Caldimonas brevitalea: one gene and its partner. The protein of the gene in region 1 interacts with the protein of each later gene in a pairwise test. Links are inferred from orthologs where the notes say so. Each region holds a gene or a part of one and is shown on either strand. Other genes may lie near its edges. The genes, in order: rplA and thrS.

Evidence for each region.
Region 2: the proteins of rplA (region 1) and thrS interact in binary tests that used the Escherichia coli proteins (3 or more experiments, as listed by UniProt). The link is inferred for Caldimonas brevitalea from one-to-one orthologs.

Annotation. Positions count from the first base shown.
Region 1 is NZ_CP011371.1:5,756,487-5,759,585, reverse strand. The notes cover bases 1-2,809. They hold rplA (50S ribosomal protein L1), read left to right. Parts: upstream 1-955; coding sequence 956-1,663; downstream 1,664-2,809. Other genes in these bases: rplL (50S ribosomal protein L7/L12), read left to right, coding at 2,516-2,809; rplJ (50S ribosomal protein L10), read left to right, coding at 1,941-2,477; rplK (50S ribosomal protein L11), read left to right, coding at 522-953; nusG (transcription termination/antitermination protein NusG), read left to right, coding at 1-388. In the rest of the region: more of rplL, read left to right, coding at 2,810-2,893. UniProt on the Escherichia coli protein: One of the primary rRNA binding proteins, it binds very close to the 3'-end of the 23S rRNA. Forms part of the L1 stalk. It is often not seen in high-resolution crystal structures, but can be seen in cryo_EM and 3D reconstruction models.
Region 2 is NZ_CP011371.1:3,475,543-3,483,197, reverse strand. What follows is about bases 4,742-7,655. They hold thrS (threonine--tRNA ligase), read left to right. Parts: upstream 4,742-5,195; coding sequence 5,196-7,115; downstream 7,116-7,655. Other genes in these bases: infC (translation initiation factor IF-3), read left to right, coding at 7,214-7,655; aceA (isocitrate lyase), read left to right, coding at 4,742-4,819. In the rest of the region: AAW51_RS14880 (NAD(P)/FAD-dependent oxidoreductase), read right to left, coding at 1-1,122; omega-aminotransferase AptA, read right to left, coding at 1,157-2,467; AAW51_RS14870 (Lrp/AsnC family transcriptional regulator), read left to right, coding at 2,644-3,123; more of aceA, read left to right, coding at 3,530-4,741. UniProt on the Escherichia coli protein: Catalyzes the attachment of threonine to tRNA(Thr) in a two-step reaction: L-threonine is first activated by ATP to form Thr-AMP and then transferred to the acceptor end of tRNA(Thr). The rate-limiting step is amino acid activation in the presence of tRNA.

The DNA of each region.
Region 1 (3,099 bases):
GAACGGCAAGAAGGCCGTCACCGAGCGTCGCTTCTTCCCCGGTTACGTGCTGGTCGAAATGGTGATGGACGACGACACCTGGCACCTGGTGAAGCACACCTCCAAGGTGACCGGCTTCGTCGGCGGCGCCAAGAACCGTCCGGTGCCCATCTCGGAAGACGAGGTCATGAAGATCGTCAACCAGATGCAAGAGGGCATCGAGAAGCCGCGTCCCAAGGTCGAATGGGAAGTCGGCGAGGTGGTTCGCGTCAAGGAAGGCCCGTTCACCGACTTCAATGGCGCGATCGAGGAAGTCAACTACGACAAGTCCAAGCTGCGTGTCTCGGTCACGATCTTCGGTCGTGCGACGCCGGTCGAACTGGACTTCCACCAGGTCGAGAAGATCTGATCGATCTTCCGGTCGAGACCAGAAATTCAGTGGCGAGCCCGCCCAGCCCGGGGTTCGTTGCAGTGCTAGCAAAGGGCTGTGTCGACGAGGAGCCGGCCAACACGCCGGCGTTTGAACTCGGTTAGGAGCCAATATGGCCAAGAAGATTGTCGGCTTCATCAAGCTGCAAATCCCGGCAGGCAAGGCCAATCCTTCGCCCCCGGTGGGTCCTGCGCTGGGTCAGCGCGGCCTGAACATCATGGAATTCTGCAAGGCGTTCAACGCCCAGACCCAAGGCGTCGAGCCCGGTCTGATGTTGCCGGTGGTGATCACCGCGTTTGCAGACAAGTCCTTCACTTTCCAGATCAAGACCCCGCCCGCGACGGTCCTGATCAAGAAGGCCATCAAGCTGGACAAGGGCTCCAGCCGTGCACACCTCGACAAGGTCGGCAAGATCACGCGCGCCCAGCTCGAAGAGATCGCCAAGACCAAGATGAAGGACCTGACGGCCGCCGACCTCGACGCCGCCGTCAAGACCATCGCTGGTTCTGCCCGTTCGATGGGCGTCATCGTGGAAGGTGTTTGATCATGGCCAAGCTCACCAAGCGCCAAAAGGCTAACCAAGGCAAGGTCGAAAGCACCAAGCTGTACCCGATCGACCAGGCCCTGGCTCTCGTCAAGGAAGCGGCCGTCGCCAAGTTCGACGAGTCGATCGACGTCGCCGTCCAGCTGGGCATCGACGCCAAGAAGTCCGACCAGGTCGTGCGTGGCGCCGTCGTGCTGCCCAACGGCACTGGCAAGACCAAGCGTGTCGCCGTGTTCGCGCAAGGCGCCAAGGCTGAAGAAGCCCGCGCCGCCGGTGCCGACGTGGTCGGCATGGAAGACCTGGCCGAACAGGTCAAGGCCGGCAACATCAACTTCGACGTCGTGATCGCGTCGCCGGACACGATGCGCGTGGTCGGTACGCTCGGTCAGATCCTCGGCCCGCGCGGCCTGATGCCGAACCCGAAGGTCGGCACCGTGACCCCGGACGTGGCCACCGCCGTCAAGAACGCCAAGGCCGGTCAGGTGCAGTTCCGTGTCGACAAGGCCGGCATCATCCACGGCACCATCGGCCGTCGCTCGTTCGACGCCGAGAAGCTGCGTGGCAACCTGGCAGCGCTGCTCGACGCACTGAACAAGGCCAAGCCGGCTTCGAGCAAGGGCGTGTACCTGCGCAAGGTCGCCGTGTCGTCGACGATGGGCATCGGCGTGCGCGTCGACGCTGCGTCGATCAACGCGGCCCCGGGCGCCTGATAGAAGTGTTGAAGCGCCGCTCCCTGTGGGTGCGGCGCGCATGAATTGGTGGGCCGCGGCTGTCGCAAGAGAGCCGTGGGCTATCAAAGACCGTTGGTGCGGCTGCAGGTCGCTTAATCCAGGTCGGTGGCGCAAGCCCTCGATCGCAGCCAACGCAGATGGCGCACCCGCTGGAATGGAGTGAGGTCGGTCGCAAGACCGGCCTGGTTTCCTGAACAGAGGTCGCTGTTAACTGGTGCACCCGGGGTGACCCGGGTGTGAATGTGAGGAGTAGACCTTGAGTCTGAATCGCAACGAGAAACAAGCTGTCGTGACGGAAGTGGCGGCCCAAGCGGCCCGCGCACAGACGCTCGCGTTGGCGGAGTACCGTGGCCTCACCGTCGCTCAACTGGACCAGCTGCGCCGGCAGGCGCGTGCTCAGGGTGTGTATCTGCACGTCCTGAAGAACACGCTCGCTCGCCGTGCCGTGGCCGGTACTTCGTTTGAAGTGGCGTCCGAGTCCATGGCCGGTCCGCTGATCTACGGCTTTTCGGAAGACGCCGTTGCCGCCGCGAAAGTCCTCGCCGACTTCGCCAAAGGCAACGACAAGCTGGTCATCAAGGCCGGCGCGTACAGCGGCAAAGCCCTCGACGCCGCTGGCGTGAAGGCCCTGGCCGCGATCCCGAGCAAGGAAGTGCTGCTGTCCCAGTTGCTGGGCCTGATGCAGTCGCCCGTGTCTCGCATGGCTCGCGTGCTCGCCGCCCTGTCCGAAAAGCGTGGTGAAGGCGCGCCCGCCGAGGCCGCTCCGGCTGCCGAAGCCGCCCCCGCTGCTTGATTTCATTCAATACGAACCCATACGTTTAGGAACCCAAAATGGCATTCGATAAAGACGCATTCCTGACCGCCCTGGACAGCATGTCCGTGATGGAACTCAATGACCTGGTGAAGGCCATTGAAGAGAAGTTCGGCGTGTCCGCCGCTGCGATGGCCGCTCCCGCCGGCGCTGGCGGTGGCGCTGCCGCCCCCGCCGCCGAAGAGAAGACCGAGTTCAACGTCGTGCTGCTCGAAGCCGGCGCGAACAAGGTCGGTGTCATCAAGGCCGTGCGCGAAATCACCGGCCTGGGCCTCAAGGAAGCCAAGGACCTGGTCGACGGCGCTCCGAAGCCCGTCAAGGAAGCCATTGCCAAGGCCGACGCCGAAGCTGCCAAGAAGAAGCTGGAAGAAGCCGGCGCCAAGGTGGAACTCAAGTAATTGGGTTTCCCACATGGGGCTGGGGGCTCTTCGAGGCCCCCAGCCTTTTGTGCTTCATGGGTTTGAGTGCTGGAGCACACCCGAAAAGGAATTTCAAGGCAATCTTCACGCCTTGAGACCCTTTCCGAGTGTTCTCTGATCCGACTGCAGAGAACCGGTTTGGTCGGGTCGCGGTGCAATGCCGCGGTCGTCCGCCAGCGGCTGGT
Region 2 (7,655 bases), 2.3 Mb from region 1 along the record:
GCTGCGAGATGCGCCAGGCGCACCGTCGGCGCGCAAGCGCCCGAAATCGGGCGCACGGTTCATCGTGATGTCGACAAAACCACCCCAGGCGTACTCGACCTCGACGTCCTGCAGAGACGGAAAGGTGGCGACCAAGCGTCGCCGTAACTTGTCGGCGACGCTGCGCGGTGTGCGGCGGCTGTAACTGACGCCGCCGCCGAACAGCACCCGGCCGTCACGCGTCGGGCGAAAGTAGTCGAGCACGACATTGGTGTCGCATACCGCGGCCTCTGTCGGCAGCAGCGCCTTCAGCCGTGCGGGCGCGACACGCCGGGTGCCGACGAGATAGGTGGCGACCGGCATGATGCGCGCCGCCAACTGCGGCGCGACGCCCTGCAGATAGACGTTGCCGGCCAGCAGCACCTGCTCGCAACGTACGCTGCCCTCCGGCGTGTGCAAGCGCGGCTGCGGCCCGTGCTCGAGCCGCACGACTGGCGTGCCTTCATGCAGCCGAACGCCTCGCTCCACGGCCGCCCGCGCGAGCCCGCGACAGTATTTGAGAGGATGCAGATGGCCGCTGCGGCCATCGTGCACGGCGCTGTGGTAGCGCGGACTGACGATCCAGCGTGGCAGATCGGCTGGTGCGACCCATTGCGAGGCGGCGGCGTAGGCGTCACCGTACACCACTTGCAAACGGTCGTGTGTCGCCCGCAGTGCGCGTGCCTTGCGAGCATTCACCGCCACGTTCAGAAAGCCCGGCTGCCATTCACAATCGATGCCGTAGCGCCGGCACCGTTCGTGGAGGAGGTCGAGTGCCTCCAGCGTCATGCCGAAGACGCGGCGTGCGTCGGCCAGCCCCAGTTGCGCTTCGATCGTCGACAGTTCGCACGCCAGGCCCGCGATCGCCTGGCCGCCGTTGCGGCCCGAGGCGCCGTAGCCGACCTCATGTGCCTCGAGCAGGGCCACCTGCAGGCCGCGCTCGGCGAGTTCGAGCGCGGCCGACAAGCCGGCCAGGCCGGCACCGATCACCGCCACGTCGACGGCGAGCTCGCCTTGCAACGGCGGCTGGCGGGCACCTTGTGGCGCGGTCGCAGCGTAGTAGCTGTCACGCGCGAGGTCGAGGTCGGTGTGCAGAATGCGCATGCGTGCGGCCTCACGCCAGCCCGCCGCGCCGCCTTCAGGCCGCCCGCTTGAGCGCGTCGGCGACGGTGCCGACGATCTGGTCGATGTGGCTCTTCTCGATGATCAGCGGAGGCGACAGCGCGATCGTGTCGCCGGTGGTGCGGATCAGCACGCCGCGCTCCCAGCAGTCGAGGAATACCGAGAAGGCACGTTTGCCGGGCTCGCCGGGCAGCGGTGCCAACTCGATGCCGCCGACCAGGCCGATGTTGCGCACGTCGATCACGTGCGGCTGGCCTTTGAGGGCGTGCACAGCATCCGCGAAGTAGCGCGCCAGCTCACCACGACCACGCGTCAGCAGGCCCTCTTCCTCGTAGGTGTCGAGCGTGCCGAGCGCCGCAGCGCAGGCCAGCGGATGCGCCGAATAGGTGTAGCCGTGGAAGAACTCGATCAAATGCTCCGGCCCGTTCATGAAGGCGTCGTGCACGGCTTGGCGCACGAACACCGCCCCCATTGGCACGGCGCCGTTGGTGATGCCCTTGGCGACCGTCATCAGGTCGGGTGTGACGCCGAAGTGCTCGGCGGCGAACGGCGAGCCGAGCCGTCCGAAGCCGGTGATGACCTCGTCGAAGATGAGCAGGATGCCGTGCCGGTCGCAAATCTCGCGCAGCCGCTGCAGATAGCCTTGCGGGGGAATCAGCACGCCAGTGGAGCCGGCCACCGGCTCGACGATCACGGCGGCGATGGTGGAGGCGTCGTGCAGTGCGATCAGGCGTTCGAGGTCGTCGGCCAACTCCGCGCCATGGGCCGGCTGCTCGCGCGAGAACGCGTTGCGCTGCAGGTCGTGGGTGTGGCGGATGTGGTCGACGCCGGCCAACAAGGTGCCGAACATCTTGCGGTTGGCCACCATGCCGCCCACCGAGATGCCGCCGAAGTTGACACCGTGGTAGCCACGCTCGCGCCCGATCAACCGGGTGCGCTGGCCTTCGCCGCGCACACGATGGTAGGCCAGCGCCATCTTGAGGGCCGTCTCGACGGATTCAGAGCCGGAGTTGGTGTAGAAGACCTTGTTGAGCTCCGCGGGGGTCAGCTTCACGAGCCGTTCGGCCAGCTCGAAAGCCTTGGGGTGCCCCATCTGGAAGGGCGGCGCGTAATCGAGCTCGCCGGCCTGCTGCCGGATCGCCTCGACGATCCTGGGTCGCGCATGGCCGGCATTGACGCACCACAAGCCGGCCACCCCGTCGAGCACCTGGCGCCCTTCCGGCGTCCAGAAATGCATGCCTTCGGCGCGGGCCAGCAGCCGCGGCGACTTCTTGAACTGCCGGTTGGCGGTGAAGGGCATCCAGTAGGCGTCGAGGTCTTGGTCCATGGCAGCGGTGGTTCGGTGGGCGAGGGGAGCAGGGCAAGCGGCAGGGATCGGCCAGCCGGCCCGGCAGGCGTTGGGTCAGTCTATGCCGCAGCGGTCGCAATCGGATTGCGCATTGCAGCCGCCGCGGCGGGACCCTTCGCATATCATGCGAAACAACCGGCCTACCACTGCATTTCATGCGAAGCCCTGCCCGTACCGTGCAACTCGATGCCATCGACCGCGCGATTCTGCAGACGCTGCAGGAAGACGCGAGCCTGACCAACGTGGAGTTGGCCGACAAGGTGCACCTGTCGCCGTCGGCCTGTTTGCGACGCGTCAAGCAGCTGGAGGAGAGCGGCGTGATCGCCCAGTACGTCGCCTTGCTCAACCCCAAGGCCGTCGGCCAGCCGGGCACGTCGTACACCATCGTCAACGTCGAGCGGACCACACCCGAGACCTTGCGCAGCTTCGAGCAGGCGGTGCGCGACGAGCCGCAGATCCTCGATTGTTTCTATGTGGCGGGCAGCAATGACTACCTGCTGCGCTTCACCTATCGCGATGCCGAAGACCTGGAGCAGTTCCATACCGAGGTGCTGGCGCGATTGCCCGGCGTGGTGCGCTCCAACTCGATGTTGGTGTTGCGCACGGTGAAACGCACCACCGCGCTCAACATCTGACGCCCGGCATCAGCCCCCGTCGGCCGCCCGGTCCGCACAAAGAAGTCCAGGCGACATGCGCCACAGGATGGCTGGTGGGGCGCGCCGACGGGCCGACGCACCGCGCGACGTTGGTGCAGGCCCATGAGGCAGCACACGCTCTTGGTGCACCGGTGGGTGCGTCTTTTTTACATGGAGACCTTGCCATTTCACAATGCGGAAAAGTGCTTTGGTGCACTGCAGAAAAATCTTTCATTGTGAAAAATTGGTTTCCGCATCGCGAAATGTGCTCGCCAAGTCATTGATTTTGCTGGGTGTAGCCTGGGTGTCTTATATAAGACATAAGTGTTCCCTTCCGCCCCCGGCCGCCGTAAGCTAGAGCCCATCAACACCTTGTTTTCACTTACTGGAGGTCTTCATGACGAACCTGACCCGCGAACAACAAGCCGCTGCTCTTGAAAAGGACTGGGCGGAGAACCCCCGTTGGAAGGGCATCAAGCGTGGCTACACCGCCGCCGACGTGGTGCGCCTGCGCGGTTCGGTCCAGATCGAGCACACGCTGGCCAAGCGCGGCTCCGAGAAGCTGTGGCACCTGGTGAACACCGAGCCCTTCGTCAACGCCCTGGGCGCGCTGACGGGCAACCAGGCCATGCAGCAGGTCAAGGCCGGTCTGAAGGCCATCTACCTGTCCGGCTGGCAAGTCGCTGGCGACGCCAACCTGGCCGGCGAAATGTATCCCGACCAGTCGCTGTACCCCGCCAACTCGGTGCCGCAAGTCGTCAAGCGCATCAACAACACGTTCCAGCGCGCTGACCAGATCCAGTGGTCGGAAGGCAAGAACGACGTCGACTTCTTCGCGCCCATCGTGGCCGACGCGGAAGCCGGTTTCGGCGGCGTGCTGAACGCCTTCGAACTGATGAAGGCCATGATCGAAGCGGGCGCCTCCGGCGTGCACTTCGAAGACCAGCTCGCGTCCGTCAAGAAGTGCGGCCACATGGGTGGCAAGGTGCTCGTGCCGACCCGCGAAGCCGTTGCCAAGCTGGTGGCTGCTCGTCTGGCGGCCGACGTGTCGGGCACCCCGACCGTGCTGATCGCCCGTACCGACGCTGAAGCCGCCGACCTGGTGACCAGCGACGTGGACGACAACGACAAGCCGTACCTCACCGGCGAGCGCACCATCGAAGGCTTCTTCCGCACCAAGCCCGGTCTGGAGCAAGCCATCAGCCGCGGCCTGGCCTACGCGCCGTACGCTGACCTGATCTGGTGCGAAACCGGCAAGCCCGACCTGGCCTACGCCAAGAAGTTCGCCGAGGCGATCCACAAGCAGTTCCCCGGCAAGCTGCTGAGCTACAACTGCTCGCCCTCGTTCAACTGGAAGAAGAACCTGGACGACGCCACCATCGCCAAGTTCCAGCGCGAGCTGGGCGCAATGGGCTACAAGTTCCAGTTCATCACGCTGGCTGGCTTCCACAGCCTGAACTACTCGATGTTCAACCTGGCCTACGGCTACGCCCGCAACCAGATGAGCGCCTTCGTCGAGCTGCAGGAAGCCGAGTTCGCCGCCGCCGAGAAGGGCTTCACCGCCGTGAAGCACCAGCGCGAGGTGGGCACCGGCTACTTCGACGCCGTCACCACCACGATCGAGCGCGATGCCTCGACCGCGGCGCTGAAGGGCTCGACCGAAGACGAGCAGTTCTTCGACCAGAAGCACGGCTGATCGGCCCCGTCGCCGGCCTCGAGCCGGCGGCGCCGATGTCCTGACTCCGTTGCGCGCCGCTGGGCGGCGCGCTCGTGAGACGCGCGAAGCATCTGATGTGAAGATGCATTGGCCCGGCAGCGACGCTGCCGGGCTTTTTTGCGTCTATTGCGTTAGAATTGCGCTCTTCTTCACCCAGTCAAGAGCGAGAAAGGCACAACGGGTTATGACACCGCGAACTACCACCGCTGACGTTTTTGAGGTCTAGTCGGTCGGCCGCGGCTTTCGTTTGTTTGTCTTTTTCGAATCCAAGAAAGCGCGGCGACCACCGCGCTTTTTTGTTTGTGGCTTGTTTGTGGCTTGTTTGTGGCGCTGGCGGCGCCGGTGAGAGGTCAAGATGGTTTCAGTTCAGTTGCCCGACGGGTCCCGACGTGAGTTTCCGGGCCCGGTGACCGTGGCAGAGGTGGCGGCGTCGATCGGCGCCGGCCTGGCAAAGGCGGCATTGGCCGGGCGGGTGGGGCAGGGCGACGCGGCGCGCGTGGTCGACACCAGCTACCGCATCGAGCAGGACACGACGCTGGCCATCATCACCGACAAGGACCCCGACGGCCTGGACGTGATCCGCCATTCGACGGCGCACCTGCTGGCCTATGCCGTCAAGGAGCTGTTTCCCGAGGCTCAGGTCACGATCGGCCCGGTGATCGAGAACGGCTTCTATTACGACTTCTCGTACAAGCGGCCGTTCACGCCCGAAGACCTGCAGGCCATCGAAAAGAAGATGACCGAGCTGGCCAAGAAAGACGAGAAGGTCGAGCGCCGTGTGCTGCCGCGCGACGAGGCGGTGGCGTACTTCAAGAGCCTGGGCGAGCACTACAAGGCCGAGATCATCGCCAGCATTCCGGCCAACGAAGACGTGTCGCTCTACAGCGAAGGCGGCTTCACCGACCTGTGCCGCGGCCCGCACGTGCCGAGCACCGGCAAGCTCAAGCACTTCAAGCTGATGAAGGTGGCCGGCGCCTATTGGCGCGGCGACCATCGCAACGAGCAGCTGCAGCGCATCTACGGCACCGCCTGGGCCGGCAAGGACGAGCTGCAGCAGTATCTGCACATGTTGGAGGAAGCCGAAAAGCGCGACCACCGCAAGCTCGGGCGTGAGCTCGATCTGTTCCACATCGACGATCACGCGCCGGGGGTGGTGTTCTGGCATCCCAAGGGCTGGACGGTCTGGCAGTGCGTCGAGCAGTACATGCGCGGCGTGTACCGCGACAACGGCTACCGCGAGGTCAAGGGCCCGCAGTTGCTGGACCGCGCGCTGTGGGAGAAGACCGGCCACTGGGACAAGTACCGCGACAACATGTTCACGACCGAGAGCGAGAAGCGCGACTATGCTCTCAAGCCGATGAACTGCCCCGGCCATGTGCTGATCTACAAGCAGGGCATCAAGAGCTACCGCGATCTGCCGCTGCGCTACGGCGAGTTCGGCCAGTGCCACCGCAACGAGCCGACGGGTGGCTTGCACGGCATCATGCGGGTGCGCGGCTTCACGCAGGACGATGGCCACATCTTCTGCACCGAAGACCAGATCCTGCCCGAGTGCACCGAGTTCACGGCGCTGCTGCAGCGTGTCTATCGTGATTTCGGTTTCACCGACATCATCTACAAGGTCGCGACCCGGCCCGACGCCCGCATCGGCTCGGACGAGGTGTGGGACAAGGCCGAAGCGGCGCTGATCGAGAGCCTGCGCGCATCCGGCTGCGAATTCGCGATCTCGCCCGGCGAGGGGGCCTTCTACGGGCCGAAGATCGAGTACACGCTGAAGGACGCGATCGGGCGCCAGTGGCAGGTGGGCACGATCCAGGTCGACTTCTCGATGCCGGGCCGGCTGGGTGCGGAATTCGTCACGGAAAGTGGCGACCGCCAGGTGCCGGTCATGTTGCACCGCGCGATCGTCGGCAGCATGGAGCGGTTCATCGGCATCCTGATCGAGCAGCACGCCGGCGCGCTGCCGGTCTGGCTGGCGCCGCAGCAGGTGTCTGTACTCAATATCACCGACGCGCAGGCGGATTACGTTCGAGAAGTAGTCAAAACGCTGCAAAAACAAGGACTTAGGGCAGAGGCCGATTTGCGCAATGAAAAAATCACGTATAAAATCCGCGAGCATTCGTTGCAGAAGGTTCCCTACATCCTCGTTGTCGGCGACAAAGAGAAAGCGGCGGGAACCGTCGCAGTGCGCGCCCGGGGCAACCAAGACCTCGGTGTGATGGCACTCGACACCTTCTCCCAGAAGATTGCAAGCGACATTGCCCAAAAGGTGTGAGTTCAGGCGGCTGCCCGCCGCCTGGGCCGACCGGGGCGGGCTATGTGTTTTTTGTTATTGGGGCGGGACCCCTGAGGATCTAGACCATCGCTACTTTCATGGACCGGCGCACTCCCAACGTGGAGCGCAAGCATCGTCTGAATCGGGAAATCACGGCGCCGGAAGTCCGGCTGAACGGGCCCGACAATGAGCCGATCGGCATCGTGAGCTTGCAGGAGGCACTGCGGCTTTCACAGGAACACGACGTGGACCTGGTCGAGATCGCGCCCACGGCGACGCCGCCGGTCTGCCGCCTGATGGACTATGGCAAGTTCAAGTACCAGGAGCAGAAGAAGGCGGCCGAGGCGAAGGCGAAACAGCACGTCATCGACATCAAGGAAGTGAAGTTCCGCCCCGGCACCGACGAGGGCGACTACCAGATCAAGCTGCGCAATCTGCGCCGCTTCCTTGAAGAAGGCGACAAGGGCAAGGTCACGCTGCGCTTCCGCGGCCGCGAGATCACCCACCAGGAACTGGGCATGCGCCTGCTGGAGCGGGTCC